Regions from separate parts of the Gottfriedia sp. S16(2024) genome, predicted to be linked through region 1. Evidence: a T-box and tRNA genes for the amino acid it is inferred to sense, from the RefSeq annotation. Region 1 holds a T-box; the other holds one or more tRNA genes.
The links. A T-box is a leader RNA that pairs with one kind of tRNA and senses whether it is charged. The one in region 1 lies ahead of lysS (lysine--tRNA ligase), so its partner is inferred to be a tRNA-Lys.
Positions count from the first base shown of each region.

Region 2: it encodes a tRNA-Lys, which carries the amino acid that the T-box ahead of lysS (lysine--tRNA ligase) is inferred to sense. The anticodon was not compared.

Region 1 is NZ_JBFLUO010000001.1:4,109,076-4,124,644, forward strand. Features, by position in the region: gene AB1282_RS19460 (MarR family winged helix-turn-helix transcriptional regulator) at 1-468, opposite strand, end outside; gene AB1282_RS19465 (DMT family transporter) at 674-1,585, opposite strand; gene AB1282_RS19470 (GNAT family N-acetyltransferase) at 1,600-2,154, opposite strand; gene spxA (transcriptional regulator SpxA) at 2,502-2,897, shown strand; gene AB1282_RS19480 (RrF2 family transcriptional regulator) at 2,992-3,396, shown strand; gene AB1282_RS19485 (IDEAL domain-containing protein) at 3,533-3,868, shown strand; gene AB1282_RS19490 (SH3 domain-containing protein) at 4,094-5,002, opposite strand; gene AB1282_RS19495 (MDR family MFS transporter) at 5,218-6,693, opposite strand; gene AB1282_RS19500 (DUF3243 domain-containing protein) at 7,070-7,318, opposite strand; gene AB1282_RS19505 (DegV family protein) at 7,474-8,337, opposite strand; gene AB1282_RS19510 (DUF6944 family repetitive protein) at 8,515-9,183, opposite strand; T-box leader at 9,291-9,554, shown strand; gene lysS (lysine--tRNA ligase) at 9,632-11,200, shown strand; gene AB1282_RS19520 (hypothetical protein) at 11,268-11,420, opposite strand; gene AB1282_RS19525 (hypothetical protein) at 11,569-12,078, shown strand; gene AB1282_RS19530 (rhomboid family intramembrane serine protease) at 12,724-13,341, opposite strand; gene AB1282_RS19535 (serine hydrolase domain-containing protein) at 13,498-14,433, opposite strand; gene AB1282_RS19540 (NUDIX hydrolase) at 14,621-15,238, opposite strand; gene AB1282_RS19545 (exodeoxyribonuclease III) at 15,538-15,569, opposite strand, start outside.
Region 2 is NZ_JBFLUO010000001.1:1,258,873-1,274,441, forward strand. Features, by position in the region: gene yyaC (spore protease YyaC) at 1-325, opposite strand, end outside; gene AB1282_RS06020 (mechanosensitive ion channel family protein) at 520-1,416, shown strand; gene AB1282_RS06025 (DUF951 domain-containing protein) at 1,454-1,651, shown strand; gene ychF (redox-regulated ATPase YchF) at 1,815-2,915, shown strand; gene rpsF (30S ribosomal protein S6) at 3,045-3,335, shown strand; gene ssb (single-stranded DNA-binding protein) at 3,370-3,855, shown strand; gene rpsR (30S ribosomal protein S18) at 3,935-4,168, shown strand; gene AB1282_RS06050 (YybS family protein) at 4,301-5,227, shown strand; gene AB1282_RS06055 (DHH family phosphoesterase) at 5,320-7,296, shown strand; gene rplI (50S ribosomal protein L9) at 7,293-7,736, shown strand; gene dnaB (replicative DNA helicase) at 7,764-9,122, shown strand; gene AB1282_RS06070 (adenylosuccinate synthase) at 9,337-10,626, shown strand; tRNA gene AB1282_RS06075 (tRNA-Lys) at 10,767-10,839, shown strand; tRNA gene AB1282_RS06080 (tRNA-Glu) at 10,859-10,930, shown strand; tRNA gene AB1282_RS06085 (tRNA-Asp) at 10,954-11,029, shown strand; tRNA gene AB1282_RS06090 (tRNA-Phe) at 11,036-11,108, shown strand; gene yycF (response regulator YycF) at 11,458-12,162, shown strand; gene walK (cell wall metabolism sensor histidine kinase WalK) at 12,162-13,997, shown strand; gene AB1282_RS06105 (YycH family regulatory protein) at 13,994-15,349, shown strand; gene AB1282_RS06110 (two-component system regulatory protein YycI) at 15,336-15,569, shown strand, end outside.

The DNA.
Region 1 (15,569 bases):
ATCAAAGAATTCATAATTATCCATTCCATCTGTCTCCATCTTCTTCTTTACAGCTGTAACTAATAATCTCATTCCTTGTTCTACAATCTCCTGTTCATGTGAATCTAAAAAAGTTAACGCACTATTTAATGATTTATTTGCAATTTCAGTAATGCTACCATTTATTTCATCCGAAATATTTTCTGGTAATGAAATTTCCACGAATCGTTTATCTTTAGGGCTAGGTGTTTTCAACAAAAGCCCCTTTGTAGTAAGACGCTCAACGATATCTGATACGGTACTTTGCGTCATTTTTAGATTTTTAGAAAGTTGTTTTATGCTCATTGTTTTATGTGCATACACTTCTCCAATCACTCTTGCTTGTGGAATTGTTACGCCATGTTCTTCTGAATGCTTTTGAAGACTTTTCATTAAAAATCGTTGTAAAAAATCGATTGATTCACTTATAAATTCGGCTCGTTCTACCATTTAATCCCTCCGACACACAATACTTCCTGTACGATACATCTTATACGATGTATCGTACAAGATTTATAATATTTGTCTGAACTGCATTTGTCAATTTAAATAATAAATCCCTAAAAAATTAGTTACTCCTATTGTTAAAATTCAACTATTTAGGAAAAATATCCAATAAAAAAAGCAGTTGATACTTCAACCACTTTTTTGTAAATTATGCTTTTTTTGAGTTATATTGGTACATTGTTTTTTGCTTCGGTTCTTTTAACGATAAATACACAGCTACAACAATTAGAATACTTCCTATGAAAAAAGAAGGATTAATTTCTTCATTTAATAAAAAATACCCAAATATCGTACCAATTAATGGCTGTAAAAAGAAAAATAAAGACCCTGTGGAAGTATCGATATATTCAAATCCTTTGTTCCAAAGATAAAACGCTCCTGCTGTTGAAATCGTGCCTAAAAATATGACTCCTATCCAAATCCAACTATTTGATGGTAAGTCAGTTATGTGATTACTTTGTTCTATTATAGTAAATGGTAATGTAAAAATTACACCAAATACTGTTGCCCAAGTCGTTACGGTTAATGATGAGTATTTATTAGTCTGAACTTTACTTAGAACTGTATACAATGCCCAAGTTATTGCAGCACCTACTAAAATGAGATTTCCAAAATACGCTCCTAAATTTGATCCACCTTTTGGAAATCCAATTACAACAATTACTCCAATAGTAGCTAAAATTAACGATACAATTTTACGGTTATTAATCTTTTCTTTTAAAATTAAAAATGCAAATAATGAAATTAACGCCGGAGAAGCTGAAGTAATTAAAGAACCCATTGCTGCTCCTGAAAGCTTCGTACCAATAAATTGAAAACCAATTGAGCCAGTATAGCCTACTAAAGCTATTAGCGCGATTGGAAATAAATCTTTCTTACTAATTTTCCAGCTTTTTTGGAAGAAACAAATGATCCCTAAAGTTAGTAATGCTAAAAGAAATCTCATTTCAAGTAATAACCATGGAGAAATACTATCTAATACTACTTTACTAACAACATAGGTCATCCCCCAAATGCTAGCGGCCAACGATAAACACAATGCTCCTTTAAAGAAATTCATTTAAAACTCATCCCCTACTTTTTATTCCAATCCTTTTTCGAAAGTTCAAACATAATTTCGGTTACATATTGGTTTTTAAAATAAGAATTTTCTATTATTTTTATCTGTTGAAATCCTAACTTCCTTAATAATTTAATTGAGGATGAATTTTGCTCATCGGCAATTGCGCTTATTTTTTCTTTGTTTAATTCATTGAATAAATACTCAAAAATTCCTTGTAATGCTTCAAAAGCAAATCCTTTATTTTGATACAATGGTTCCAATGTAAAGCCGACTTCAACTTGATTTGCAGGATCTAATAAGGTATGTACGCCTATATCCCCTATTAGTTGACCATCCATTTTATGTTCAATCGCTACTTGAACCCATGAATCAGGAATATTCATTTCAGCTGTTTTTTGTTTTTCTATAAAATTAATCGCTTGTTCGTATGTATAATTCTCCCAACCTTGATAAATCGCTACATCTGGATTTGAACGATATTTATAAAAGTTGCTAACATCTTCATCTTTAAACCTTCGAAGTTTTAATCGACTAGTCTCTATTTCAAAAAATTCTAGTTTGCTCATATTCCACCTCTAAAATTTCACTTTATATCGTAATTGTACATTCTATTATACTTAGAAATTTCAAAATATACATAACTTTTTGCACTTTGCTGTTTTAATCCGAACTTTCTTAAATCCATAGTAGAATTCTTTTTAGAATTTCGTACAAGAATTAAACGCACCACATAATTTAAACTCTAAAAATATAGTTGACACTTTTAACTGTAAATAATAAAATTACAGTATACTCATTTAAATCGAGTATGGTAGTCAACCTAATTTATTTTCTTAGATACTATATTAGTACTCGATTTTTATCCCAACTGTAATATTTTTTATTACATTTAAAATATAAGGAGTGTAAATGAATGGTGAATCTATATGTAACATCAAGTTGTACATCTTGTCGCAAAGCAAAAGCTTGGCTAGAGGAACATGATATAGACTATAATGTGAAAAATATTATGAATGAATCACTTACACTTGAAGAGATTAAATCTATACTTCGCATGACAGAAACTGGTACTGAAGAGATTATATCGAAAAAATCAAAAACGTTTCAGGAATTAAATATAAATATTGATTCGCTCCCATTAAATGAATTATATAAATTAATTATAAATAATCCCAAAATGTTGCGCCTACCAATAATCCTAGACGAAAAAAGATTACAGGTTGGTTATAACGAAGAAGAAATTCGTAGTTTTCTTCCTCGTAAGCTACGAACATTCTCATACATTAAATCACAAAAAGTAGCTAATTAATAATAAAAAATTTCAATTTTCAACACATTTTATTACAGTACTAAATTAAATCTCGGAATATATAAAGAAATTAACGATTTTTAGGAGGCAGACCATGAATAGTGATTTCACTCTTGCCATTCATAGTTTAACTTATCTTGCGCTGCAGCCGGATCGGATGTCTACAAGTGATGCAATATCAGAGAGTGCCTGTGTCCATCCAGTTCGTATTCGTAAAGTGCTTAGTTTGTTAAAAAAGCATGGATTTATAAAATCGAAGGAAGGAACTGGTGGTGGATTTATTTTTGCTATAGATTTAAATGAAGTTAATTTATGGGATATTTATAGGATCACCTCTGAGGGGGCATTGCAGCCTAAGTGCCCAGAATCAAATGAAAAGTGTGTTGTTGGGGCAAATATGCAAAATGTTCTTTTTAATATTTTCTGTGGTGCCGAAAAACATCTTGGAGGATATTTAAAGCAATATACGATTAAGGACATTGTCGATCATATCAGATGATAAGTAAACAGCTACTAAAGTGAAGGCTATGCCTTCTTTTATCTGAAATGTAATAAAAAAAGTTACAGTTCATACTAAGTACTGTTACGATCACAAATTTTTAAATTGCAACTCTAAATAAGAAGGTGGAAAAAAAATGAACACAAATAATAATTCTATTTTAAAAACAGGTGACTGGGTTAAAGGTATATCAATGGGTGGTGAATTAGTTATAGGTTATGTTGAATCATTTAAAATTCATGATGAAATAGTAACTGTAAATGTAATAACTTCAGATAACAAAACGACTGTTGGGAAAACCATTCACATGCTAAATAAAAACGTTATGAAAATGCCCGATTCAAAAGTGACAAACAAAGAACAGATTCGCTTTCTAATTGACGTAGCCCTCTCAACGGGGGATGAGGTTTGGTTTAATGAGCTATCTTCACAGTTAAACTCTATGAGAGAACTTGTTAATGGCGTAAAATAAAGTTTTATTATACTAAAGTAAGGTTTAAATTAATAAGCATTTCTAAAGGTTGTCTATTTAGACAGCCTTTTTTTAGTTCAAAAATCAACATTTTAATTTAACAAAACCTTTAATTAACTTAAAAAACTTCCGATTTGACAGCCTTTCATTTATTAGAGACAAGCACCTTTTACAAGTTTTAAACATAAAAAAACTGATCAAATCATCGACCAGTTTCAAATCATATTAATATTGAGTTAATTTATTCAATGGTGTTTGAATAATTAATGGTTTTTTTGCAGGATCTAACCATTTTAAAATGGATACTACATTTGTTTTAGATGTAGCCGTGCAGCCTGCAGTATATCCTGAAGTTCCAGCTATGTGAAAAAATATTGCACTACCTTTACCTGGGGTTCTCACAGTATTATAGTTAATAACAAATCCATAATCATATTGAGAAATATTCATTTTTTCAGCAGTTTTCCATCTACCGTTATTTTCTGATGCCAATTGCCAAGTATTATATAATTTACTATTTGAATCATCTACAAAAACATCATTTGAAGTAATTTTACGATATGACATTTTCGTACCTGGATTTGAATATCTACCGAAAGCTGTTGTAATTGTATATTTCCCTTCAGGTGTTTCATAATCACCTTCATGTTTACTACTAATCATGCCGTTTTTACCGATCACGCCTGAATATGTATGAAGTTTTTTCCAACTAGTACCGCTTTTTTCAAATGTTTCAATTAAAACATTTCTTGTACTTTCATTTTCTGCTGACACAATGATTAATTGCTTTGAAGTACCTAAAGTTTTCATTTTATTTACGGTCGTTGCAGACACTGTAGTTGGGGCTTTTTTTATATATTTAGTAGAAACCCATCCAGTTTTTGTTCCACTTTTTATTTTATACCAAGATCCACTTGTGCTTGTAATCGTAACTTTCGCACCCTTTTTAAGTGTCCCAACTACTTTATAACTAGTACTAGGACCACTTCTTACATTTAAAACGGATGCAGTTACTGTACCACTTATCGTTGCAGCTTCCACAGTCTTAATTGAACTCGGAGTAGTATTTCCATAGAATAAACCTCCAGTTAAAATTGATAGTGCTAAAGTCGTTTTGCAAATACTTTTAATCATTAAATCAGCTCCATTGTAAAGTAAAACTATATTCGAGCCTTAATTATACATAACTAACCTTACATAATAAGGACATTTTTATTACAATTCAATTAGTTTTATAACATTTTTCTTAAAATTATAGAAATTATTAAAATTTTTTCGATACTATTTAAATTATAATCAATAATGACAAAAAAAGAAGCCAATTTTGAATTTGGCTTCTTTTTTATCTATTAATGTCCTACCATCATTGAAGATTTTGACTCGTCAAGATCTGCTTTTGAGGCATCTGTATTTTGCACTTTTGGTTTACGTAAGATAATTGCTAACAACGCTCCTACTAATGCGATTCCTGCTGCTAGTAAGAAAGTATCACCAAATGCTGAAATCATAGCATTTAATGGATTCGTTGTTTTTGTCATATAATCCTTTGTACTTGAAGTTAAAAATCCAGCCATACCTGCTACTGCAAATGATACCATTACTTGCTGTGCAGCTGCAGTTAAAGGAGTTACACGACTTACTAAATGTCTTGGTGCAGATTGTAATACATGTGTATTAATCGGCATCATTGATAATCCCATTCCAGCACCCATCATAGCAAGTGTTAACATAATAAATGTATTTGATGAGTCTACTGAGATTTTAGAGAAAATGAAAAGTGCAGATGTGATAATTGTTAAACCAACTAACGCCATCGGTCTAGCACCAACTTTATCATACATTTTACCACCAATTGGCATCATTAAAGCCGATGCTAATGCTTGAGGTAACATAATTAAGCCCGTTTCAAATGCCCCATATTGTTTAACTGTTTGTAAAAATAATGGAACAATTAGGAAAGAACCGAATAAAGCAATTTGCATAATCCATGTAATTAAAATACTTCTAACAAAATCAGATGATTTAAATACTCGTAACTCAAGTAAAGGTTGCTTTTGGCGAAGTTCAACAAAGATGAAGAGTAATAATGCTACTCCACCAACAATTAAGCCTGTTAATGTTCCTTTTGAAGTCCAGCTTGTTGAACTTTGACTAACACCGTATGCTAACATTGAAAAAGCAATTGGAGCAATAATAATTCCTAATCCATCTAAAGCAGGAACTGATTTTGTTTCGAAATTAGGTAAGAATTTAGCGCCAATTATCATTGCAATAATACCGATTGGTAAATTAATTAGGAAGATCCAATGCCAAGTAGAATACTCTACAAACCATCCTGAAATAACTGGTCCTAATGCAGGTGCTAGTAACATTGGAATTCCAAGCATCCCCATAATTGACCCGATTTTTTCTGGTGGAGCTAATCTAAAGATAATCGCCATACCGATTGGTGCAACCATTCCTCCACCAACCCCTTGAATTACACGGAATAAAATTAATTGTTCAGGTGTTTGTGCAACTGAACAAAGCACTGAGCCGATTGTGAAAAACAAAATCGTAAATAAGAAAATTCTTTTTGCACCAAATCGATCAGACATCCAACCTGCAAGTGGTATTACAGCTGATAATGCTAATGTATATCCTGTAATCGTCCACTGCATTTTTGTTAAATCAGATTTAAAATATTCGGTAATGCCCGGTAATGCTACGTTTACTACCGTACTATCTAAAATAACCATGATCATACCTACGATTACTGCCATCATTGGACCAATAATCGTTTTTACGCTAAACGGCGTTTCAGCCGAATTTTGCTGATTATTCATATATTATCCCCATTCTTCTATATATTTTTTAAAAGCTGTATTGAAATTCGTTCAAATATTCTATTCTATTTATTAGTGCAAAAATCCATTTTATGATAAAAGTGAAATTTGAACAGAAAGTCTATCATACAAAAAAACAAATAAAATGTAAATAGTAATTGTCCTTATTCCAAAAACAGTACTCACAATAAGTACAGTATATGTGAATTATATGTCCATTTCAAGTTTAATTTTTATTATTTTTATTGAATTTTTTGTAAACCCATTTTGTTTTCTACAACCAGAAAGTTTAAGTTTTCATTCTTTAAATTAAACAAATTAAAAATAGCCCTTATGATTCTATTCACAGGGCTATTTTTTAATCACATTATTTTAATTATTTATTTTTAACATACTTCATCATTAGATGTGCAATTGTATGTTGCTCTTGTTCATCTGCAACTTCCCAAAGGTCTTTTAAAATTTGTTCTTCTGCATTTTTTGGTTCAACTTCATTTGCTAGATAATTACCTAAGCGATATGCCATTTCAGAAATAGCACCTTCACCAACACCTTTTTCACCTGTTGCATCTAAACGATCACCTAAAAAATCTTTCCATTGATCCCAGTTATCTAAAATTGACATCGTTTTCACCTCATAAAATTAATTGTTGAAGATTACATAAATACTATTTGCATTTTATGAAGTAATTATGTATGAATTATTATCCGGGTAATATTATCAGAAAATTAAAATAAAAGAGCTGATTTCATTTTGTGAAATTAGCCCTTTTATTTATTTTATTTTTTATTATCGTTCATAAAAAATATCGCTAAAGTACCAGGTCCTGCATGAGCACCTATAGCAGACCCAATTGAATTAATGACAAATTCCTTACATCCAAATGTCTCTGCCAAAGCATTTTTAATTTCGATTGCTTTATCTAGATCGTCACCGTGAGAAATACCAATTAATTGAGTTGATAAATTTGTCCCACGAGATTCCATAATTTCAAGAATTCTTTTTATCAATTTTTTAGAACCTCTTATTTTTTCAAGTGGAATTAACTTTCCATCTTCAACGTGTAATATAGGTTTAATATTTAATAAATTGCCTACAAAACCAGCCACTTTACTCAAGCGACCTCCACGCACCAAATATTGAAGGTCATCTACTGTAAAAATATGTTCAATATGTTGAATGCTATGTATTATCTTATTAACAACCTCTTCTTTTGTAACTCCATTCATCGCAAGTTTTGCAGCATTAACAGCTATTAGCCCTTGTCCGATTGATGCACTTTTTGTATCAAATATCTCTAAATCAAAATCAGGAAATTCCTCGTCAAACTCATTTTTTACCATTACTGCTGATTGATATGTACCTGAAAGTTCAGAAGAAAAAGCAATATAAATACATGGTATATTTTCCTTTGCATATTTAACGAAAGTATTATAAATATACTCATACGAAGGAAGAGACGTTTTAAATACTTTTCCATTACGCATTTCATTAAATAACGTCTTTGAATCCAATGTTAAACCATCAAAATATTCTTTTTCATCTTCTGAATAAACTCGTAATGGAATGACATCAATATTATATTGTTCAATAATATCTTTTGGTAAATCTGCCGCACTATCAGTAATTATTTTTAAATTCATCTAATCATACCTCTATTTCAAAAAATTGGTTTATTCTATTTAAATTGATAAACTCTATTTTCTCACAAAATGCTTAACAAAAAAAACAAAATGTTTTAATTTAATTTTAATAATAATATTTGCCATTAACAAATTTATACCTTCTTTTTTTCGTATTCTTCACAAAAAATTAGTAATTTACCATTCGAACTTTTTATTTGGATAATAGCCATATCGATATTCTAACTGTTCTTTTTCATATTCGCTTCTTTTATTGCGCAGTGCATAAATAATTAAAATTGCTCCGAATACTTGCACCCAGCTACCAACAAGTAATAAATCTTCACCTAAAATAATTTTATCACGTAGTAATGCCGCATTTGCAATGCCGTCTATTAACGCGCCTAAACCGATTAATTGATTGCCATATGCCTCAATTTTATCTAGTTGCGTCCCCTCGCTATATGCTGCAGTTGTTTCAATTTGAGCACCAATTGATTGAATGACACCTCCGAGAGCGTTTAATCTAAAACCTTCTCTTTCCATTCCTTCAATTTCTAAATGTGTTGCAAATGTATTTGTACCATTTCCAATTGCTTGAATCCAAGCACCAATCATCATCATTAATTCAAATTCTATTTCTTTTTCATTTTCATTTTCTTCTTTTGCTCTCTTATATAATTTTTCTCTTCCAATAGCTTGAATGGAGTTCCCAAATGCTTCGATTGCATTACCTTTAGCGAATAAACTTCTACCAAAGTTTTCACTTACGATTTTTGTACTTGAAATACCAACAGCCGCCGTTGATGTACCAAATAATAAAAAATAAGCACCGATTAGGGGTAAATCATCAACTATATCCCTCAATTTGGCACCTCCATTCAAACAGTATTTAAATTAGTTTATTCAACTTTTGATTTAATTGACAATTAATATTGTTTTGATTAATATAATAACAATTAATATTTCGAAATTTAAAAGCTATGAAGAGAAAAGTAGTAAAGCTAAAATTATTTACAGAGAGCTCCTGAATGCTGAAAAAGGAGTAATAATCAACTTTATGAAAAAAGACTTGGAGCTTCGTATGGAACTAAAGTTCACTTTAGAGATGGTACGACGGGTTCTCCCGTTATAGAGATAGGGTATAAGCATTCGTGCCGTACCTAAATAAGGTTGGTATGGTAACATATCAATAAACTGGGGTGGTACCACGAAGTTAACAAACTCTCGTCCTCAAGATGATTAAATCTTGGGGGTGGGAGTTTTTTTATTTGTAATTAAAAGGTTAAAAAACAAATAATTTCGAGGTGATAACATGCATTGGGCATATAAAATCGCAAATCAATTAATTGAAAAATATCCAAATAAAGAAACTTATGTATGTGCATCTGGTATAAGCCCATCTGGGTCTGTTCATATTGGAAATTTTCGTGAGATCATTACAACTTATTTTGTTGTAAAAGCTTTAAATAATTTAGGTAAAAAAACAAGATTTATCTTTTCTTGGGATGATTTTGATCGTTTTAGGAAGGTCCCGAATAATATCGATCCAACTTTTCATCATTTTATTGGTAAAGCCTATTCAAATATCCCTGACCCATTTGGCTGTCACTCAACATTCGCTGAACACTTTGAAAAGGAATTTGAACATTCCTTATCTGAACTAGGAATTGAAGTTGAGTTTATTTATCAAAGTCAAGAATACAAATCAGGTAGATACAATGTTGACATTATACACGCTCTTGAAAAAAGAAAAGAAATTTATGATATTTTAATTAAGTTCAAAACAAGTGTTCCAAATGAACGAGAACGTAATGATTTTTACCCGATTACTCTATATTGTGAAAGCTGCAAAAAAGATGATACTACAATTACCCGCTACAATGAGGAACTAAAAATTTTAGATTATCAATGTAAATGTGGATTTTCAAATCAATTATCTGTAGAAGTTGCAAACAATATTAAACTAAACTGGAAGATTGATTGGGCTATGAGATGGATGAAAGAAGACGTTGTATTTGAACCTGGTGGAAGAGATCATTCATCTGAAACAGGAAGTTACAATGTTTCAAAAGAAATTGCTAAGGCCATATTTGACTATGACGCACCTCATTATACACCTTATGAGTTTATAGGAATAAAAGGTCAAAATCAAAAAATGTCTAGCTCCTCTGGAAATTTAATAACCCCAGCTGAGTTATTAGAAATCTATTTACCAGAAGTTATTCTCTTTATGTTTGCTAAATATAAACCAACTGCAGCATTTAATATTGGTCTAGATGAAGATGTGATTAAAAACTATTCAGAATTTGAACGGTATCAATCAAATTATATTGACAAATCTTTACAAGATCTAGATATTTGTCAATCGGTCGAATTTGCACATTTTGGCATAATTAATAAAAAACATCCAAAGTTTAATCATGTTGCTAGCATACTACCACTCGTTAATTACAATGTAGATCTATTACAAGACATATTTGTTCATAATGGAGAAAACTACTCAGCAAAAGAAATAGAGAAAATTAGTCAGATGGCTGAATACTGGATTAAAAATTACTATCCACAAAAAAATATCATTGTAAACGACAAACAAGCTATTGAGTTTTATCATTCTTTAACTGAAGAACAGCAATATTGGTTGAAAAATTTATGTGACTATCTATTAAATAACAAGCACCAAGATCAAACTGAATTAATGACAGAATTATATTCGATTTGTTATCATGACGACAAAAAAGTGATGAAAGCAAACCAAAAAACTTTTTTCACAATGATCTATCAGCTCGTTTTAAATAGAACAAGTGGACCACCTATTCCATTGTTGTTTCAAGCAGTGAATAAAATTCAACTAATCAACTTATTAAACTTCAACGAAGGTTAATCTATAAGGTAGTAAAAATAAAAATGGACTCAGGTATATACAATCTGAGTCCCATTTTAATAAATTATTATTGAATGCGATTTTTAAATGCTTCTTCTGTCACAATATAATCTTCTTCTCGATCTTCATGTTTACGGTCTTCAGGGGCGACTAGTGATCCTTTTGGATGAGTTGGTTCATGACCTTTTTTCTTATGATTAAAGCTTTTACCTCTTGCCATTATAAAAACCTCCTTAGTTAAATCATCATTAATAATATGAGTATTTCAACTTTAACTTATAGATGGTAGATTATTACAAGGAAGAATTTTATTAAGTTGTTTTTTGATGATATGATAATAAAAAGGACTTAATAAGTTGAGGTAAATGATGAAAAAAGAAATTGCAATCAGTATTTCAAATCAGATTAAAAATTGGATGGTTTCAAATAATTCTTTATTTAATATTGAGGAAATACCAACAACTTTAAATACGTTACAAAATTTTCAACAATGGACAAACGGTAAACCTATTGTTTTTGCCTTTCACTTAAGTAAAGTAGAAGAAGAAAGCTATTATTTACTATTAATCGACTGGCATCGCAATGAAAATTTTTATTTAGTCATATATGTTGAAAATAAATCTACAACCGCTGCAGAAATAAGAGAAATTCGTGAGCAAGATGGTCAATTATTTTTAGTTTGGAAATACAATCCATTAAAACGGGATGGTAAAAACGCTGAACGAAAAGCTTATTTTAAACAAGTATTTGGTTCACTTCAAGTAGAAATACCAATTCCGAGTACTTCTGTTGAAGTTGAACGATTTTTTAATGATCTCTACAAATTATGTAGAAACCGTCAAACAGCTGACCGAATTATCGATCTATATGATTTTTAAATTAAAATTTTGATTTTTGAACTAAAAAATGAGGTTGTCTAATTAGACAACCTTTAAGAAACTTATTCAACTCGGATTTCAGTACTATATAAAGAAAAAGCCCCTGATTTCCAAAATTGATAGATAGAGTCCCTAACTTCCTGTTCCTCTACAACTTGAGAATCCTTTTAAAATTTTCCGTCCAGATACATATAATCTAAATATTGTTCAGTTGTCCCTTCTTTCATATGTAAGATTATATCGTCCACTAGTCATTTAAAACTCTTGTTTCACTAACTCTAATTTTTTCTTTCTTTCATTAATGATGCGAAAAGTATAGATCAAGCTAAATACAATTAATAAGATTACTACTACTGCTATAAAAAAATATAAATTCTTCATCTCTATTCCCTTTGTATTGGCTGATGATTTTGAAGTATTTTTATTAATTATACATATGTGGTTAATCTTTGTAACTTGGTGGAATTTGCACTTTTTATTTTGGAACCCAGACAATCTCAACGTCAAAAAAATGGAAATTAAGTATAACTAACGTTCATTCTCAACCGAAAGATAACCAAAACAACCCTAGTCCAATTTGAACTAGGTTTGTTTTGAAAATATTATATCGTTATAACAAAATTATTTTTTTCTCTTATATGTACTCTAAACATTAACGGAGTTTTGAAACCTAGCACCTTTTTTTAATAAAAGAGGAGTTATCATAAAACCGATAATCATACCTGCCAGGTGACCAGTCAAACTTGTCGACGGGATAATTAACGAAGATAGTAATCCAATTCCTAAAAATGTTATGACAAACTTACGATCATCTGAAAAGAGCATCTTTTTTCTAAATAATGTAATAAACAAATACATTCCTAAAAAAGCATAGCCAACACCTGATGCACCTGTCTCAACTGTATTAGGTGTATAGTTAAAATTAATAATAAGGCCTGTAAGAATAACCGATAATAAATAAAATAGTAAAAATTTAACTGAACCTAACGCTCTTTCTAATGGTCTTCCTAAAATAATCATAAAGGTCATATTCATAAAAAAATGAGCGTAGCTTCCGTGCATAAATGCATAAGTAAAAAGTCTCCATATTTCACCTTGTTTTACTAGTTCGTGCTCATACCCACCTAAATTGATGATATTTTCGATTGTATATCCACCTAAAAATGTCGTAATGATCGCTAATATAGTACATAAACCAACCATAATAGTTGTGATTGGATATTTCCTAATAAACGTTTTGAAGTCTTCTGTCACCAAAAACATCAATCTTCATCCCTTCTTGGAGCTATTATCAAGTTGTTATTTATATTTTCTATTACTTAATTCGACATTTTTCTGTAAATTCCTATTCTCAAATTAAAAAAACATACAAAATTTAGAGAATAGAAATTACAGGATAAAGGTTTGATCTTTTCGGCCCTATTCATTTGTTAATATTAAAGGAAGGTATTTTTGAATGATTTTTAATGGGGTAGAAGTATTAATATATTTTGCACTTGTAAAAACTGCTACTAATTGATTTTTTGGCGAAATAATGATAAATTGCCCTCCATAACCCATGGCAAAATAAATCGTTGAATCAAGTTCCATTAACTCTTTATTTTCAAGCACCCACCAATGGTATGCATATGAACCAACATGCGGATATGTATGGTACTTCGCTTTTGTTGATTTTTCAATCCACTCACTTGAAATAATCTGTCTATTATTCCATTTTCCTTTTTGCATCATTAAAATCCCAAGCTTTAGTAGATCATCTGTCGTTAAACTTAAACCAAATCCACCAATATTTATTCCTTTTGAATCTTCATGCCAAATAAACTCTTTTATTCCTAACGGATCAAATAACATACTTTTTGCGAAAGAAGATAGTTTTTCATTTGTTACCAACTGAATAATTGCACTTAATACTTGTGATGCTCCAGAATCATAAATCATTTTTTCACCTGGATTATTAACCATTTCTTTTTCAAGTACATATTGTATCCAGTCTTTACTATTAATCATTGGAAATGGACGCCCACCCCATTCGCCCCACTCTTGCCAATCATATCCAGGTGTCATTGTTAGCAAATGTTCGATCGTAATTTCTCGTTTTTTCTCTTCGATATTTGGAAAGTATTTAGAAATTGGTACATCTACACTTTCTATAAATCCTTTATCTATTGCAATTCCTATTAACATCGATAAAACACTTTTCGTAACGGAATTAATTTTGAATAATTTTGTTTCGCTTTTTAAATTTTTATAAAAATGATATTTAATTTCTCCATTTTGATAAATAAGGCAAGTAGAAATGCGTTCTTTTGTTAATTCATTTTCGAATTTTACATAATTCATAGAATTTGTTTTCAAATCATTTCTCCTTTAAAATTGATTTATTAATTTCCTTCTATTTTAATCATTAATTCTAAATATGTATATTTTTCATAACTTCAATTCAATTTTATAAACTTAGTACCCTTTAAAACAAAATCGAGCTGCGATCGCAACTCTGAAATGATTTATTTAATATCTTTTATATTTTCTTTTTAATTGATCTTTAATCAAAACATGTTTCTTTTTTAGGATTTTGATAATATTCAAACATTAATTCTAATTGAGCAGCAGTATTTCGATTGAGGGAAAGGTCTGGTAAGTACTCTTGATCAAAGAAACCAATATCACTTGTTTCTGTTCCAGTAGAGGCATTACCCCCAACAATTTCACATTGTATAAATAATTTGTAGTAGTGATATGAATGTGGTGGATGGTCATGCTTTGTCATGTCTAAAACTGCTAGTAGTTTCTTCACTTTAACCTCATAGCCTGATTCTTCATAAATTTCTTTAACTACATTTTCCGAAGCTGATAATCCAACGTCACAAAAACCACCTGGTAAAGACCATTTATTTTCTAGCTTTTCTTTTACTAATAATATTTTGCCATTTTTAAATACGACACCTCTAACATCAAGCTTTGGTGTTGGATACCCCCGTTCATTACGAAACAATCCCTCGATTTCTTCAATTTGTAATTCTGAATAATGATTTAAAATATCAGCACTTATATGTCTTAGTTCTTCATACCTTTCTTTATCAAAAACATCTTTCGTAAAGGTCAATCCTGCTTGAGAAATTGCTTGGATTCTCTGTGCCCATTCTAGCCATTTTATACTAATAGGAATCCACTTCCTTTTCTACTAATAGGTAGTCTTATTAACAATCTATACTTTGTCCTAACTTTAGTTTACGCATAATTGCTTCTCTTTGACTTACTAAATGCCTATATAAAAAAAGAAAGCTCTAAAACCTTAGAGCTTTCAGACTGCCCGCCAAACGTTCGCTTTCTTCGTTGCTTCTACTGTTAAGCGGTGCTCAATACCGCAAAGTGTAACTCCGCTCCTCACCAGGCTTCGCGCCTCGAAAGACAAGCGCTTGCAATCAGTCTGAAAATCAAATTTTTGTACTTTGTCTATATTTAAATGATTGAATCTTCCATCGTTAAAACAA
Region 2 (15,569 bases), 2.9 Mb from region 1:
CAATGATAAATGGATTGTTATATCTGCCTTTAATTTTTTCAAGTTGTTCTGAAAGATTTAACGCATGAATTGGCTCATCAAGAGTACCATAATAATGAAATCTACTTAAGTTTAATTCTCCTAACATGGTTCCAACTAAAGGACCTAAAGAGTCTCCCGTGGAACGGTCAGTTCCAATACATACAAATACAATTTCTTTAGTGTGAACACTTGGAAGCGACTTACATAAACGATCTGCAAATCTGTTAATAGCGTTTTCGTCATCTAGAAATACAGAATAATCATCTTTGAATAGGTTACGCAAAGGATTTGCTGAAAATTGCATAATATCGCCTACTTTTCATTTAAGAGAGTAGTATTAGTTTATGCAAAATTTAAACAATTTATACTTTTGTCAAGCAATCTTCGTTATTAAATTAAATCATTATTACATTTGTTCATATTTGTAGTTTTAAGGTGATAATTCGTTTAGTATTACGTTAAAAGTCATTTGAAAATAGATAGGGGGAAAAATACAGTATGAATAATGCAGCAGATAAAATAGAAAATGCTGAGAAATTAGTAAAAAAAAGCATGCTAACTCCAGAACAATGGGACACAATTTTAAATTCAACAATAAAAATAGCGCTAATTATTATCGTTTCAGTATTGGCTGTAAAACTCGGAAGAAAGTTAATCCGTAATCTCTTAAAAGTTAATGCTAGAGGACCGTTACAAGTATCAGAAAGAAGATCAGTAACACTTATTAAATTGATGGAAAATGTACTCGCATATGTAATATTCTTTATTGCTGCTTTGACGATTCTCCCGATATTTGGCGTGGAAATAAAAGGACTTTTAGTTGGAGCAGGAATAGGTGGCGTAGCAATTGGTTTTGGGGCACAAAGTTTAGTAAAAGATATCATTTCTGGATTTTTTATTTTGTTTGAAGATCAATTTTCAGTTGGTGATTATATTAGAGTTCAAACTTTTGAAGGAACAGTATTATCAATCGGTTTAAAAACAACTAAAATTAGAAGTGGAACTGGTGAGCTTCATATCATCCAAAATGGAATGATTACTGAAGTAACCAATTTTTCATTACATAATGCTGTGGCAATGGTAGATGTTAGTATTTCATATGAGGGCGATATTGAACATGCACAAAATGTAATTGAAAAACATCTAGAAACTATGCCAGCTAGATATGAAGAAATGATAAAACCTCCAGAGTTTCTTGGGATACAAAACTTGGGTCCTTCTGAAGTAACATTGAGAATATCTTCAGAAGTTAGAGCAATGACACAGTTTAAAATTTCTAGAGCAATTCGAAAAGAAATTAAGGAAGTACTTGAAAGAAATAACATAGAAATTTCGTATCCAAAAATGGTATTATATAAACAACCAGAAACTAAAAATGAAAATGCGAATGTATAGTTTGTATGCTACTATTTTAAGGAAGTGAAGTTTTTACATGGAAGAAAAAGAATTTAGCCTAAATGATATAGTAGAAATGAAAAAACCTCATCCTTGTGGAGTGAACAGATGGAAAATTATTCGAATGGGTATGGACATTCGATTAAAATGTGAGGGGTGTGAGCATAGCGTATTAATACCGCGCAGAGAGTTCACACGAAAATTAAAAAAGGTTTTAGTTCGATCTGAAGAGTAGGACGATTTTTAAATCAATGGGTATCTAGTAGAGCAATTTGAAGGATCGCTCGTATTAGATACCTTTCGTATGTTTAGAATTAATATTCAGATTTTCTTGTTATTTTTTTTTGAAATCAATATAATTGTGAAAGATTAACTAAGTTCGTATAGGAGTGGAAAATATGCCATTAACAGCAGGAATCGTAGGATTACCAAACGTAGGAAAGTCAACATTATTTAATGCAATTACACAAGCGGGCGCTGAATCAGCAAACTATCCGTTTTGTACAATTGATCCAAACGTAGGTGTGGTAGAAGTACCAGATTACCGTTTAGTAAAATTAACTGAATTAGTTCAACCTAAAAAAACTGTTCCAACAACTTTTGAATTTACTGATATCGCTGGGATCGTTAAAGGTGCAAGTAAAGGTGAAGGTTTAGGAAATAAGTTTTTATCTCATATTCGTGAAGTGGACGCAATTTGCCAAGTAGTACGTTGCTTTGTAGATGATAATATTACTCATGTATCTGGAAAAGTAGATCCAATTGCAGATATTGAAACAATTAACTTAGAACTAATTCTTGCAGACTTAGAATCAGTTGAAAAACGTATTGATCGTGTAGCTAAATTAGCGAAGCAAAAAGATAAAGATGCATCTTATGAACATGAAATTTTAGTGAAATTAAGAGAAGCATTTGAAAATGACAAGCCAGCTCGTTCAGTAGAGTTTACGGAAGAGCAAATGAAAGTAGTAAAAGGTTTACACTTATTAACGACTAAGCCAATGCTTTATATCACTAATGTTGGCGAGGATGAAATCGCAGATGCTTCATCTAACGAATACGTTGAAAAAGTAAGAGAATTTGCAGCTAAAGAAGGTTCTCAAGTAATTGTGATTAGTGCAAAAATTGAAGAAGAAATTGCTGAGCTAGATGATGAAGAGAAACGTACATTCCTTCAAGAACTTGGAATTGAAGAATCAGGTTTAGATCAATTAATTCGTGCAGCTTATTCTTTATTAGGATTAGCAACTTATTTCACTGCAGGTGTACAAGAAGTAAGAGCTTGGACATTTAAAAAAGGTATGAAAGCTCCACAATGTGCTGGCGTAATTCATAGCGACTTCGAACGTGGCTTTATCCGCGCAGAAACAGTTTCTTTTGAAGATTTAGCGACTTATGGTAACATGACAGCATCAAAAGAAGCAGGAAAAGTGCGTCTTGAAGGTAAAGAGTACATCGTACAAGATGGAGATGTAATGCATTTCCGATTTAATGTTTAATAAAATAGCAACTGAATTATAGATTTGCTATCTTAAAAAAACTATGCTATAATTTTAACTCGTGAGTGATTAATTAAATTGCTCCTTGCCCTTAATTGGGCCGTTAGACCAAAAGGAGGTGACATTGTGATGAATAAATACGAAATCATGTACATCGTTCGTCCAAACATGGAAGACGAAGCACAAAAAGCATTAGTTGAGCGTTTCAACGGCGTTTTAACTGAACAAGGTGCTGAAATCACAAACGTTAAAGAGTGGGGTAAACGTCGTTTAGCTTATGAAATTAACGATTTCCGTGATGGACACTACATGCTTGTAAACGTTTCTGCTAAGCCAGAAGCAGTACAAGAATTCGATCGTTTAGCGAAAATCAGCGAAGATATCATCCGCCACATCGTTATTCGTGAAGAAGAAAAATAATATTTTTTAAATGCTTTAGGGAGGTAGGAATCAGATGATCAATCGTGTTGTACTTGTAGGTCGCTTAACAAAGGATCCGGACTTACGTTATACACCAAGTGGGGTTGCCGTAGCAACATTTACTCTAGCGGTGAATCGTACCTACTCAAATCAGCAAGGTGAAAGAGAAGCGGATTTTATTAACTGCGTTATCTGGAGAAAGCCTGCTGAAAACGTAGCAAACTTCTTGAAAAAAGGAAGCTTAGCTGGCGTTGAGGGTCGCATTCAAACTAGAAGTTTTGATGGTCAAGATGGTAAGAGAGTATATGTAACTGAAGTTGTAGCTGACTCTGTTCAATTCTTAGAACCAAGAAATGCATCAGGTAACCAAGGTGGTTCATTCGGTATGAATCAACAAAATCAAGGTTTTAACGCTGGAAATCCTTTCGAAGCACCATCTCAAAAGCCTAGCTTTAATGATGATCCATTTGGTGGGACAAGCAAAACGATTGATATTACTGATGACGATCTTCCTTTCTAATAATAAAAACAGTGTAATGTTGAACGGTTAACATTACTAAAAAACTAATTTTAAGTAGAGGAGGGAAATAACAATGGCAATGGGTGGACGCAAAGGTGGACGTGCTAAACGTCGTAAAGTTTGTTACTTTACTTCAAACGGCATCACTACAATCGACTTCAAAGATACTGAGTTATTAAAACGTTTCGTTTCTGAGCGTGGTAAAATTTTACCTCGTCGTGTAACTGGTACTTCTGCGAAATACCAACGTAAATTAACGATTGCAATCAAACGCTCTCGTCAAATGGCTTTATTACCATACGTGGCTGAATAAGCTAAGTAATAAAAAGTACAGCATTCTCGTGCTGTACTTTTTTTGTATTTATGAAAAAATAAGTTTTATGGTAAAATAAGTAATAGTATGCTTATCGCGAATTAAGTAGGGGTAGTTGAAAGGAGCTTTATTTTGAAATCGACTCGATTTATAGTTGAGGGTGCAGTGCTTCTAGCAATTTACTCGGTATTGCTATTAGTATTTTTATATGTACCATTTCTCTCATTAATTTTGGCATTCCTTATGCCACTGCCGTTTATTATTATTAGTATTAAATATTCGATTAAGGAATCACTTTTACTTTGTTGTTTGGCGCTTGGCTTAACAATTCCTATTGCCTCTTTTAATTTACTTCCCATTACTTTAATGTACTCAACAGTTGGTATAGTAATTGGGTATCTATTAAAAAATGAGCGAAGTAAAGGAGAAATCTTACTTACAAGTACTTTTATTTATTTAATACATATGGTTCTTACGTATATACTATTCAAAGCAGTTTCTCATACTGACCTTGTTAAACATGGTATTGACATGATGTTGGAAGGAGTAGAAAAAAGTAAGGAACTTAGTGCCAGTTTAGGTACAGGCACTAATGAAAAGAAACTAGATGAGCTTTCAAGTGCTATTAAATTAATCCCTACATTAATTCCTTCTATAATGTTAATGGGTAGTTTTTTCGTTGCTTTTATAACACAACTAGTAACTTTTCCATTAATAAAAAGATTAGGTTATAAAACACCGAAATTTAAACCATTTAGAGAGTTTAGACTCCCAGTAGGATTCATGTGGTTCTTTTTAATTGTAATGATTTTTTCGTTCTTCAATTTGAAACAAAGTAGTTTCCTTAGTACAGCAGTAATTAACTTAACATATGTACTTCAAATTTTACTGCTTGTTCAAGGTTATGCATCGATCTTTTATTTTAGTTATTTAAAACAGTTTTCTAAAGCGGTACCAATTATTATATTAATCGCAAGTTTTATCATTCAACCATTAATTTATATTGTTTTACTAATTGGAATCATCTCAATTGGAATCTTTAATAGAAGAAAAATTTAAACTTAAAAACATATTTGATACTAATTTGTTGTGCAAAAGTGAATAAACTTTAATATGTAAGTTAGATTTTATTTGGCTTAGGGGTTGAACATATGCAAGATTTTCATAAGAAACAAATGTTTCTTATACCCGTCTATCTTTTAACTGCTCTTTCAGTGTTTTTGATCGGAACTGTGGTCTATATTCAACCTAAAATAGGGATAATATTTATCGTTATCTTTTTATGCGTTATATTTCTAGTTGTAAAGTTAGAAATTAAGTATCGCTACGTTTTAGATATGTATATAGAATCAATTATGTCGAGAGTGAAAAATTTAAGTAATGAAGCAATTACAGAAATGCCAATTGGAGTATTACTTTATGATAGAGAGTACCATATTGAATGGGGCAATCAATATATTTTAAATATTTTAGATGATCGTTCATTAATAGGTAAACACATATATGATCTATCTGAAGGATTAATGGCTTTAATTTCGAAAAAAGAGAAAAAAGAAGATGTATTGAATATAAGTAAAAGAACATATCGCGTAGTTATTAAAAGGGAAGAGCGATACATTTATTTATTTGATGTGACAGAACAGGCACAATTAGAGAAGTTATACGAAGATCAAAGAACAGTAATCGGAATTATTTTATTAGATAATTACGATGAAATGACACAGGGATTAGATGATCAGGAGCGTTCTAGTGTAAATGGTGCAGTAACTACTATGTTAAATAGTTGGGCTAATAGCCATGGTATTTTCTTGAAACGTGTTTCATCTGATCGATATAGTGTAGTTTTAAATGAAGGAATTCTGGCGGCATTAGAAAATAATAAGTTTTCTATATTAGACCAAGTAAGAGAAGAAACTACAAAACGTAATTTACCCCTTACTCTAAGCGTTGGCGTCGGGGTAGGTAGTTTAAATTTAACCGAACTTGGTCAACTAGCGCAATCTGGCTTAGATTTAGCATTAGGGCGCGGGGGAGATCAAGTAACTGTTAAAAACATTAACGGTAAAGTAAAGTTTTTTGGTGGAAAAACAAACCCTGTAGAAAAGAGAACGAGGGTTAGAGCGAGGGTAATCTCGCATGCATTAAGAGATTTAATGAAGAGTAGCACCAATGTTATGATAATGGGTCATAAGTTACCTGACATGGATGCTCTTGGTTCAGCAGTTGGAATCTTAAAAATGGTTATGCATAATGAAGTGGATGGTTATGTTGTTATTGATAAAGATGAAGTAGATAAAAGTGTTAATCGTTTGATGAGGGAAATGTCTAAAAATGAACAATTTATGTCTTGTTTTATTTCACCTGAAAAAGCAAAAGAACTTATTTCTGAAGATACATTAATAATCGTAGTAGATACCCATAGACCAACAATGGTTGAAGAAGAATCACTTTTAGATGAGACAGATAAAATTGTTGTGATAGACCATCATCGAAGAGGAGAGGACTTCATTAAGGATGCAATTCTCGTTTATATGGAGCCGTACGCTTCCTCTACAGCAGAATTAGTAACAGAGTTATTGGAGTACCAACCTAAGAAAATAAAATTAAGCATGCTTGAGGCAACAGCCTTACTTGCAGGAATTATTGTTGATACAAAGAGTTTTACTTTCCGAACAGGGGCACGAACTTTTGATGCAGCATCATACTTGCGTTCGAATGGCGCTGATACGATCCTCGTTCAAAATTTACTAAAACAAGATATGAATGAATATATTCGCAAAGCAGAATTAATAGAGGAAGCCTATATGTATAAAGAGGGCTTTGCGATTAGCTTTGGAAAAGATAATATAAGCTATGATCAAGTTTTAATTGCAAAGGCCGCAGATACGTTATTAACGATGACAGATGTTATTGCATCTTTTGTCATTGCGAAAAGGTCAGACAATGTTGTTAGCATTAGCAGCCGTTCATTAGGGAATATAAATGTTCAATTAATAATGGAAGAGCTTGGTGGTGGCGGTCACTTAACAAATGCTGCTGCACAAGTTGAATCTTCTTCAATTAGAGAAGTTGAACAACACTTATTGAGAATAATCGATGAATATATTGAAGGGAGAACAAACAAATGAAAGTAATTTTCTTAAAAGATGTAAAAGGAAAAGGTAAAAAGGGAGAAACTAAAAATATCGCAGATGGCTATGCAAGTTTCCTAATCAAAAATGGAGATGCTATTGAAGCTACAGCAGGTAATATGAAAACTCTTGAAGCGAAAAAAAATAAAGAATTAAAAGATGCACAAATTGAATTAGAAAATTGTAAAAAGCTAAAAGAAACAATTGAAGCTCTAACAGTAGAACTAAAAGCTAAATCGGGTGAAGGTGGTCGTCTTTTCGGATCAATCACTAGCAAACAAATTGCCGATGAGCTTCAAAAAGTACATGGTATTAAACTAGATAAGCGTAAATTCGAAATGAATGATGCGATTAGAGGTCTAGGTGTAACAAATATTAAAGTAAAATTGCATCCTGAAGTTAGTGCAACTTTAAAAGTACACGTTAAGGAACAATAAGAAAAACAAGCATCTGGAGGACTAGAAATGAGTGATTTGCTAAATGATCGTACTCCACCACAGAATATAGAAGCTGAACAGGCTGTATTAGGAGCCATACTGTTAGATTCAGAGGCGCTAATATCAACTTCAGAACGGCTTTTACCAGATGACTTTTATCGAGCTGCCCATCAAAAAATATTTGAAGCAATGCTTAAGATTGCTTCAAGGAATGAGCCTTTAGATGTTATCACACTAACTTCTGAACTAGCTAATCAAGGAGTATTAGAAGAAGTTGGAGGAGTGTCATACTTAAATGATTTGCTGGCTTCAGTACCAACGGCATCTAACGTTGAATACTATGCGAAGAGCGTTGAAGAAAAATCTACTTTAAGAAGATTAATAAGAACCGCTACAAATATTGTAACGGAAAGCTATGCACCAGATACTCCAGTGGATGTTGTACTAAACGAGGCTGAAAAAAGTATCTTAAAAGTAGCTCAGCGCACAAACGTTTCTGGTTTTCAAAGTATTAAAGATGTAGTATTTACTACATTTAGTAAAATTGAGACTTTATTTAATCAACGTGGCGAAATCACAGGTGTACCAACAGGATTTACTGATTTAGATCGTATGACAGCGGGATTTCAGCCCAATGATTTAATTATAGTAGCTGCCCGTCCTTCAGTAGGTAAAACAGCTTTTGCGTTGAATATCGCACAAAACGTAGCGACTAAGACAGATGAAAACGTAGCAATTTTCAGTCTCGAGATGGGATCAGATCAGCTTGTTATGCGTATGCTTTGTGCAGAAGGGAATATTAACGCACAGGCACTACGTACAGGTAATCTTGAACAAGAGGATTGGAATAAGCTTACGATGGCTGCTAGTAGCTTAGCTGGTACAGGTATATATATCGATGATACACCTGGTATTAGAGTAAATGACATACGTGCTAAGTGTAGAAGACTGAAACAAGAGCATGGCTTAGGAATGATCTTAATTGATTACTTGCAGCTTATTCAAGGTAACGGCAAAAGTGGAGAGAATCGTCAACAAGAAGTATCGGAAATTTCACGTTCTCTTAAAGGACTAGCGAGGGAATTAAAAGTACCTCTAATAGCCTTATCTCAGCTATCACGTAGCGTAGAGTCAAGACAAGATAAACGTCCAATGATGTCTGATATTCGTGAATCAGGAAGTATTGAGCAAGATGCGGATATCGTTGCGTTCTTATATCGAGACGATTACTACGATAAAGAATCAGAGAATAAAAATATTATTGAAATCATTATTGCTAAACAAAGGAATGGTCCAGTAGGTACTGTTTCATTAGCATTCGTAAAAGAATATAACAAGTTCGTAAACTTAGAACGAAGGTTTGATGAGCAAGCGCCAGGGGCCTAATATCATCTAAAAAATAATCACATAGTGAATCTATGTGATTATTTTTTTTTGTTAGGGCAAACTATTTTTATCAAATTCTTTAGTTTGTATTTACGAACAAATAAAACTTAGAACAGAATTATTCAAAGAGATTTATTGACAAATTCCGTAAGTTTGATATACTAGTTTTGGTTTTAGTTCGGAAATAGCGTATTTTAATCGGAGGTGCAGTACATTGTCATCAGTAGTAGTAGTTGGTTCTCAATGGGGAGACGAAGGAAAAGGAAAAATTACCGACTTTTTATCACAACAGGCAGAAGTAGTTGCTAGATATCAAGGTGGTAACAATGCAGGTCATACAATCGTATTTAATGGTGAAAAGTACAAACTTCATTTAATTCCATCAGGTATTTTCTTCTCAGATAAAATTTGTGTTGTTGGAAATGGTATGGTTGTAGATCCTAAAGCTTTAGTTCAAGAGCTAGCATACTTACATGATAAAGGTGTTTCAACTGACAACTTACGTATTAGTAACCGTGCTCATGTTATCTTACCTTATCATTTAAAACAAGATGAGTTAGAAGAAGAGCGTAAAGGTGATAATAAGATTGGTACTACTAAAAAAGGTATTGGACCAGCTTATATGGATAAAGCTGCACGTGTGGGGATCCGTATGGCAGACCTTTTAGATAAAGAAGAGTTTTACGAAAAATTAAAACGTAATCTTGAAGAGAAAAATAATTTATTTGAAAAAATGTATGATTCAAATTCATTAAATATTGATGACATTTTTGAAGAATATTATGAGTTCGGACAACAAATTAAAAAATATGTGTGTGATACTTCTGTTGTATTAAATGATGCAATTGATGGTGGAAAGCGCGTATTATTTGAAGGCGCACAAGGTGTAATGTTAGATATCGACCAAGGTACATACCCATTCGTTACTTCTTCTAACCCAGTTGCAGGTGGAGTAACAATTGGATCTGGAGTTGGTCCAACAAAAATTAATCACGTTGTTGGTGTATGTAAAGCTTACACTACTCGTGTTGGTGAAGGTGCATTCCCAACTGAGCTTTTCGACGAAATTGGAAATACAATTCGTGAAGTAGGTCGTGAGTACGGTACAACTACTGGAAGACCAAGACGTGTTGGTTGGTTTGATAGTGTAGTAGTTCGCCACGCTCGTCGCGTTAGCGGTATTACTGATTTATCACTTAACTCAATTGACGTATTAACAGGACTAGAGACTGTTAAAATTTGCGTTGCTTATAAATTCCGTGGAGAAACAATTACTGAGTTCCCTGCTAGCTTAAAACAACTTGCAGAATGTGAGCCAGTTTATGAAGAACTTCCAGGTTGGACAGAAGATATTACAGGAGTAAAAACGCTTAATGAACTACCAGTTAATGCAAGACACTATGTAGAACGTGTGTCTCAATTAGTAGGTATTCCATTATCTGTATTCTCAGTAGGTCCAGACCGTAACCAAACAAATATCGTACGTAACGTTTACGGAGCTTAATATAATAAAAAGCCCTTAAATAAAAACTTAGGGGCTTTTATTATTTTTTTAAAAAAACTATTGCAAACTTATTAGAAAGTATGATAAGATAAGTCTTGTCGTCATAACTAGTACATAGTTTATGAAGTTAATCATTTTATGAGCCATTAGCTCAGTAGGTAGAGCATCTGACTTTTAATCAGAGGGTCGAAGGTTCGAATCCTTCATGGCTCATCTTTTCTTAAATTAATGTGGCCCGTTGGTCAAGCGGTTAAGACACCGCCCTTTCACGGCGGTAACACGGGTTCGAGTCCCGTACGGGTCATCCTTTTTTAAAAAACTTATCTTGGTCCCGTGGTGTAGCGGTTAACATGCCTGCCTGTCACGCAGGAGATCGCCGGTTCGATCCCGGTCGGGACCGCCATATAATGGCTCGGTAGCTCAGTCGGTAGAGCAGAGGACTGAAAATCCTCGTGTCGGCGGTTCGATTCCGTCCCGAGCCATCATAAAAACTACTGTATATACAGTAGTTTTTTATTTTATATCAACCTTATAGAAAATAGATTCTAGTTTGAATAAAACAGTTCGATTTTACAAAAAAACCTACTTAATTTAAAATAGAAGTAAGTGGAGTAGACCTCTAGCAACAAGCTAGAGGTTTTTTTCAAAAATCTAGTGTTTATAGATAAAAAGAATAACACGTATGATCGTAGTCGTATTATATTTAGAGAGATAGTCCACAAAACGAAATTGCTATGAAAAGTTTATTTGTTGCCTAATTTAATGTTAAATTGCAAAAGATATGTATAGAATTGATGGCAGCGAAAACTGACTAGAAAAGGAGTGCGGGGAATGAATAAAAAAATATTAATAGTCGATGATGAAAAACCAATTGCTGATATATTGAAGTTTAATTTAGAAAAAGAAGGTTTTGAAATTGTTTGCGCGTATGATGGAGAGGAAGCATTACAAAAAGTAGACGAGTTTCTTCCTGATTTAGTTTTATTAGATATTATGTTGCCAATTAGAGATGGCTTAGAAGTTTGTAGAGAAATTAGAAAGAATCATGAAATGCCAATCATTATGATTACAGCAAAAGATTCTGAATTAGATAAAGTACTAGGTTTAGAAATGGGAGCAGATGACTACGTAACAAAACCATTTAGTACACGTGAGTTGCTTGCTAGAGTAAAAGCAAATTTACGTAGACATCAAACTGGAGCTACATCTGAAAAAGAGGAGTCAGTTGAAGTTATTATTGGTTCGCTTGTTATCAATCCAAACGCTTATATCGTAACAAAACGTGGCGAGAAGATCGAATTAACTCACCGCGAGTTTGAATTACTATATTATTTAGCGAAGCATATCGGACAGGTTATGACGAGAGAACATTTACTTCAAACTGTTTGGGGCTATGATTATTTTGGAGATGTACGAACTGTTGATGTAACAATTCGAAGACTTCGTGAAAAAATTGAGGACAATCCAAGTTATCCACTTTTCATTGTAACAAGAAGAGGAGTAGGATATTACCTGCGTGATCCGGAGCAAGATTAATGGCAGCTTACAATAAAGTTGGTTTATTTAAATCAATTGTATTTAAATTTGTACTTGTTTATATTTTACTCATATTGGTAGCTATGCAAATTATTAGCGTTTATTTTTCGAGAGAACTTGAAAAGCAACTTGTAAATAGTTTTACAGTTGCGATAAACGAACGGGCTAAGCTACTGGCTTATAATATAAAAATCGAGTATGAAAAAAAGAAAACTCTGGACGATCCAGAGGTGAAAGCTAATATTCAAAAAATAGTTTCTGACTTTGGAAAGAATATTGGGATATCAGATGTAAGAGTTATTAACCAAAATAGTGAAGTCATTGCTACTTCGGATTCTAGTAATCGGTCTATTGTTGGAAAAAGGACAACTGATATTTTAGTTAAAAGAGCACTTTTAGTAGGTACTAGAACTGAAAAAGTGTTAATTGATCCTAAAAACGGTCATCGAATGAAAACGATTGTTACCCCAGTGATGGAAGGTGACGAAATTGTTTCAGCGATTTACACGAGTGCTTCAATGGAAAGTACTTATGAAAGAATGGAATTAATTAACCGTATTTTTTCAACGGGTACACTTATAGCAGTCGCGATTACATCCATTTTAGGGATATTATTGGCTAAAGCAATTACGAAGCCAATCTCAGAAATAAGAAGACAGGCCCAAGAAATGGCGAAAGGAAATTTCTCTCGCAAATTAAAGGCCTATAGTGAAGATGAGATTGGTGAATTAACGATATCATTTAATAATCTATCACGTAACTTACAGCAAGCTAGAGCTTCAACAGATGGAGAAAGAAGAAAGCTTCAATCAGTACTAGAGCATATGTCAGATGGCGTTATTGCAACTGACCGTAGAGGGAAAATTATTCTCTTAAATGATCCAGCTGAAACGATGCTAAATGTTTCACGTGAAACAGTATTAAATAAATCTATTTTAGAGGTATTGGGAATCGAAAAGATTAATACTCTAGATGATTTATACGATGAGCCAGATTCAATTATGTTAGATTATAGCGATAATAAGAGACCAATGATTCTACGAGCTAGCTTTTCAACTATACAAAAAGAGTCAGGTAAAGTTAATGGTCTAATCGCTGTAATTTATGATGTAACTGAACAGGAAAAGATCGAGCAAGAACGTAGAGATTTTGTTTCCAATGTGTCACATGAATTAAGAACACCGTTAACAACGATGAGAAGCTATTTGGAAGCATTGTCAGATGGAGCTTGGGAGAATAAAGAAATCGCACCTAAGTTCTTACAAGTAACTCAAGATGAAACAGAACGAATGATAAGGCTAGTAAATGACTTATTACAATTATCTAAGTTAGATAGTACTGAATATCGTTTAATGAAAGATTGGGTTAACTTTACAGAATTGTTTAATCGTATAATTGATCGACACGAAATGAGTAAGTCTCAAGAAGTTTCGTTCAAACGTGAATTTATAAGTAAGACAAGATTTGTATTTATAGATGAAGATAAAATTACACAAGTGTTAGATAATATTATTTCAAATGCATTAAAGTATTCACCAGAGGGTGGGACTGTAACTTATCGTATTAAAGAATCTAGAGATCAAATATTAGTTAGTATTACTGATGAAGGTATGGGAATTCCAAAAGAAAATCTATCAAAGATATTTGATCGTTTCTATCGAGTAGATAAAGCTAGATCAAGACAAGTTGGAGGAACTGGCCTAGGGCTTGCTTTGGCAAAAGAAATGATTTACGCGCACGATGGTCATATATGGGCTAAAAGTGAAGAAGGAAAGGGTACAACAGTCTATTTCACACTTCCAGTGGCTGATGACCAAGAGGATGAGTGGGAATGAGAAGAGAACATATAAAATCAGTTGTATTAACTACTCTTGTTATAGTAAGTTTAGTACTTTCATATAGCTTATGGTCATATCAACCAACATACGATGTACTTCAAAATCAAGACTATGTCCAAAAAGTTTCAATTGGTGCCAAAAGAGACTTTAAGGACATAGTAATTCCGAATTTACTAGTTGTTCATGAATCAAATAAAAATTATGAAACAACTAAACAGAGTAATATATCACCAATTTATAGATCATTGCAGAAATCCGAAATCACAAATTTTGAAAACCTGACAAATAGAACATCTGAAGTTGCCTACCAATCAATAACAAAAGGAAAAAATAAACTAGAAATTATTTTTCCAACTGAAGTGCCAATAGAGACATTAGGTAAAGTTCTTAATCTAGATGCAAAACGATTACAAAATGTTTTATTTGATCGAATAATCATCAATTTATCTACTAAACAGGATTCTTCAGCAAGGATCTACTTTTCAAATGAATCACAAAATATTCTTTATGGAGCAACATTTGATAACTCTTCAATTATTGCATCAGTTGAAAAGATAAGAGACAATTACGAAAGCTTTACTGAAAGCTTAAGATATAAGTTAGATTCAGGTAAAATAATTTATTTACCTAAAAAACCAATCAAATTAACAACGATGGAGTTCCTTACGACGGATATAGATGTTGATAAATTAAAAGATGCTATATTTAGTGATCCATCAAATGTCCGAAAAGAAAGTACCGATTCAGGAGATACATTCACAGACGGTACTAGATTAATGTCAGTTTCACCATTAAATCGAGCGATTTCATTTGTTAACCCGACAACACCTGAAAACAATAATAATCAAAGTCCTAATTTATTAGTCCAAAGAAGCGTTGATTTTATTAATGCTCATGGTGGCTGGACTGATGGATATATTTTGTCTGGAGTTAAACCTGAAAATAATGAAGTTTCATTTAGACTTTTTGTAAATAATTTACCTGTGTATAATAATTCAACAATTACGACGAGCTGGGGAGTAGACGATATAGAAACCTTTAAACGTCCATTGTATAAATTTACTAGAATCCAGGTGGACAAGAAGGAAAGTGAAATGGAGTTAATGGCTGGTCCTCAAATTATGGAGATCATATCCAACAATAAGTCTATTAACAAATCCCTTATTAAGGATATTAGCTTAGGGTACGAGACGATATTTGATCAAGATCAATCAACAATCAATCAGCCGTACTATAATAGAGCAATCCAGTTAAAACCTGTTTGGATTATAAATTACGATGACACATATAAGAAGATTGATCAAGATTTGCTAAGTAGAACTGGGGTGAATATTGTTGGATTGGAGTAGAATCAAAACAATATTTATTTTAACTTTCTTAGTATTAGATTTATTTTTAGCGATTCAATATTATCAAAAGCGAAGTAGCGACCAGTTTGATACGATGGCGGAATCGAGTATTGAGGAGCAATTAAAGGAAAATGATATCACATATGTGACATTACCTAAAAATTCTTTAAAGGAATCTTATATATCGGGTAATAGTAAGGATTTCTCGAAGAAAAATTTT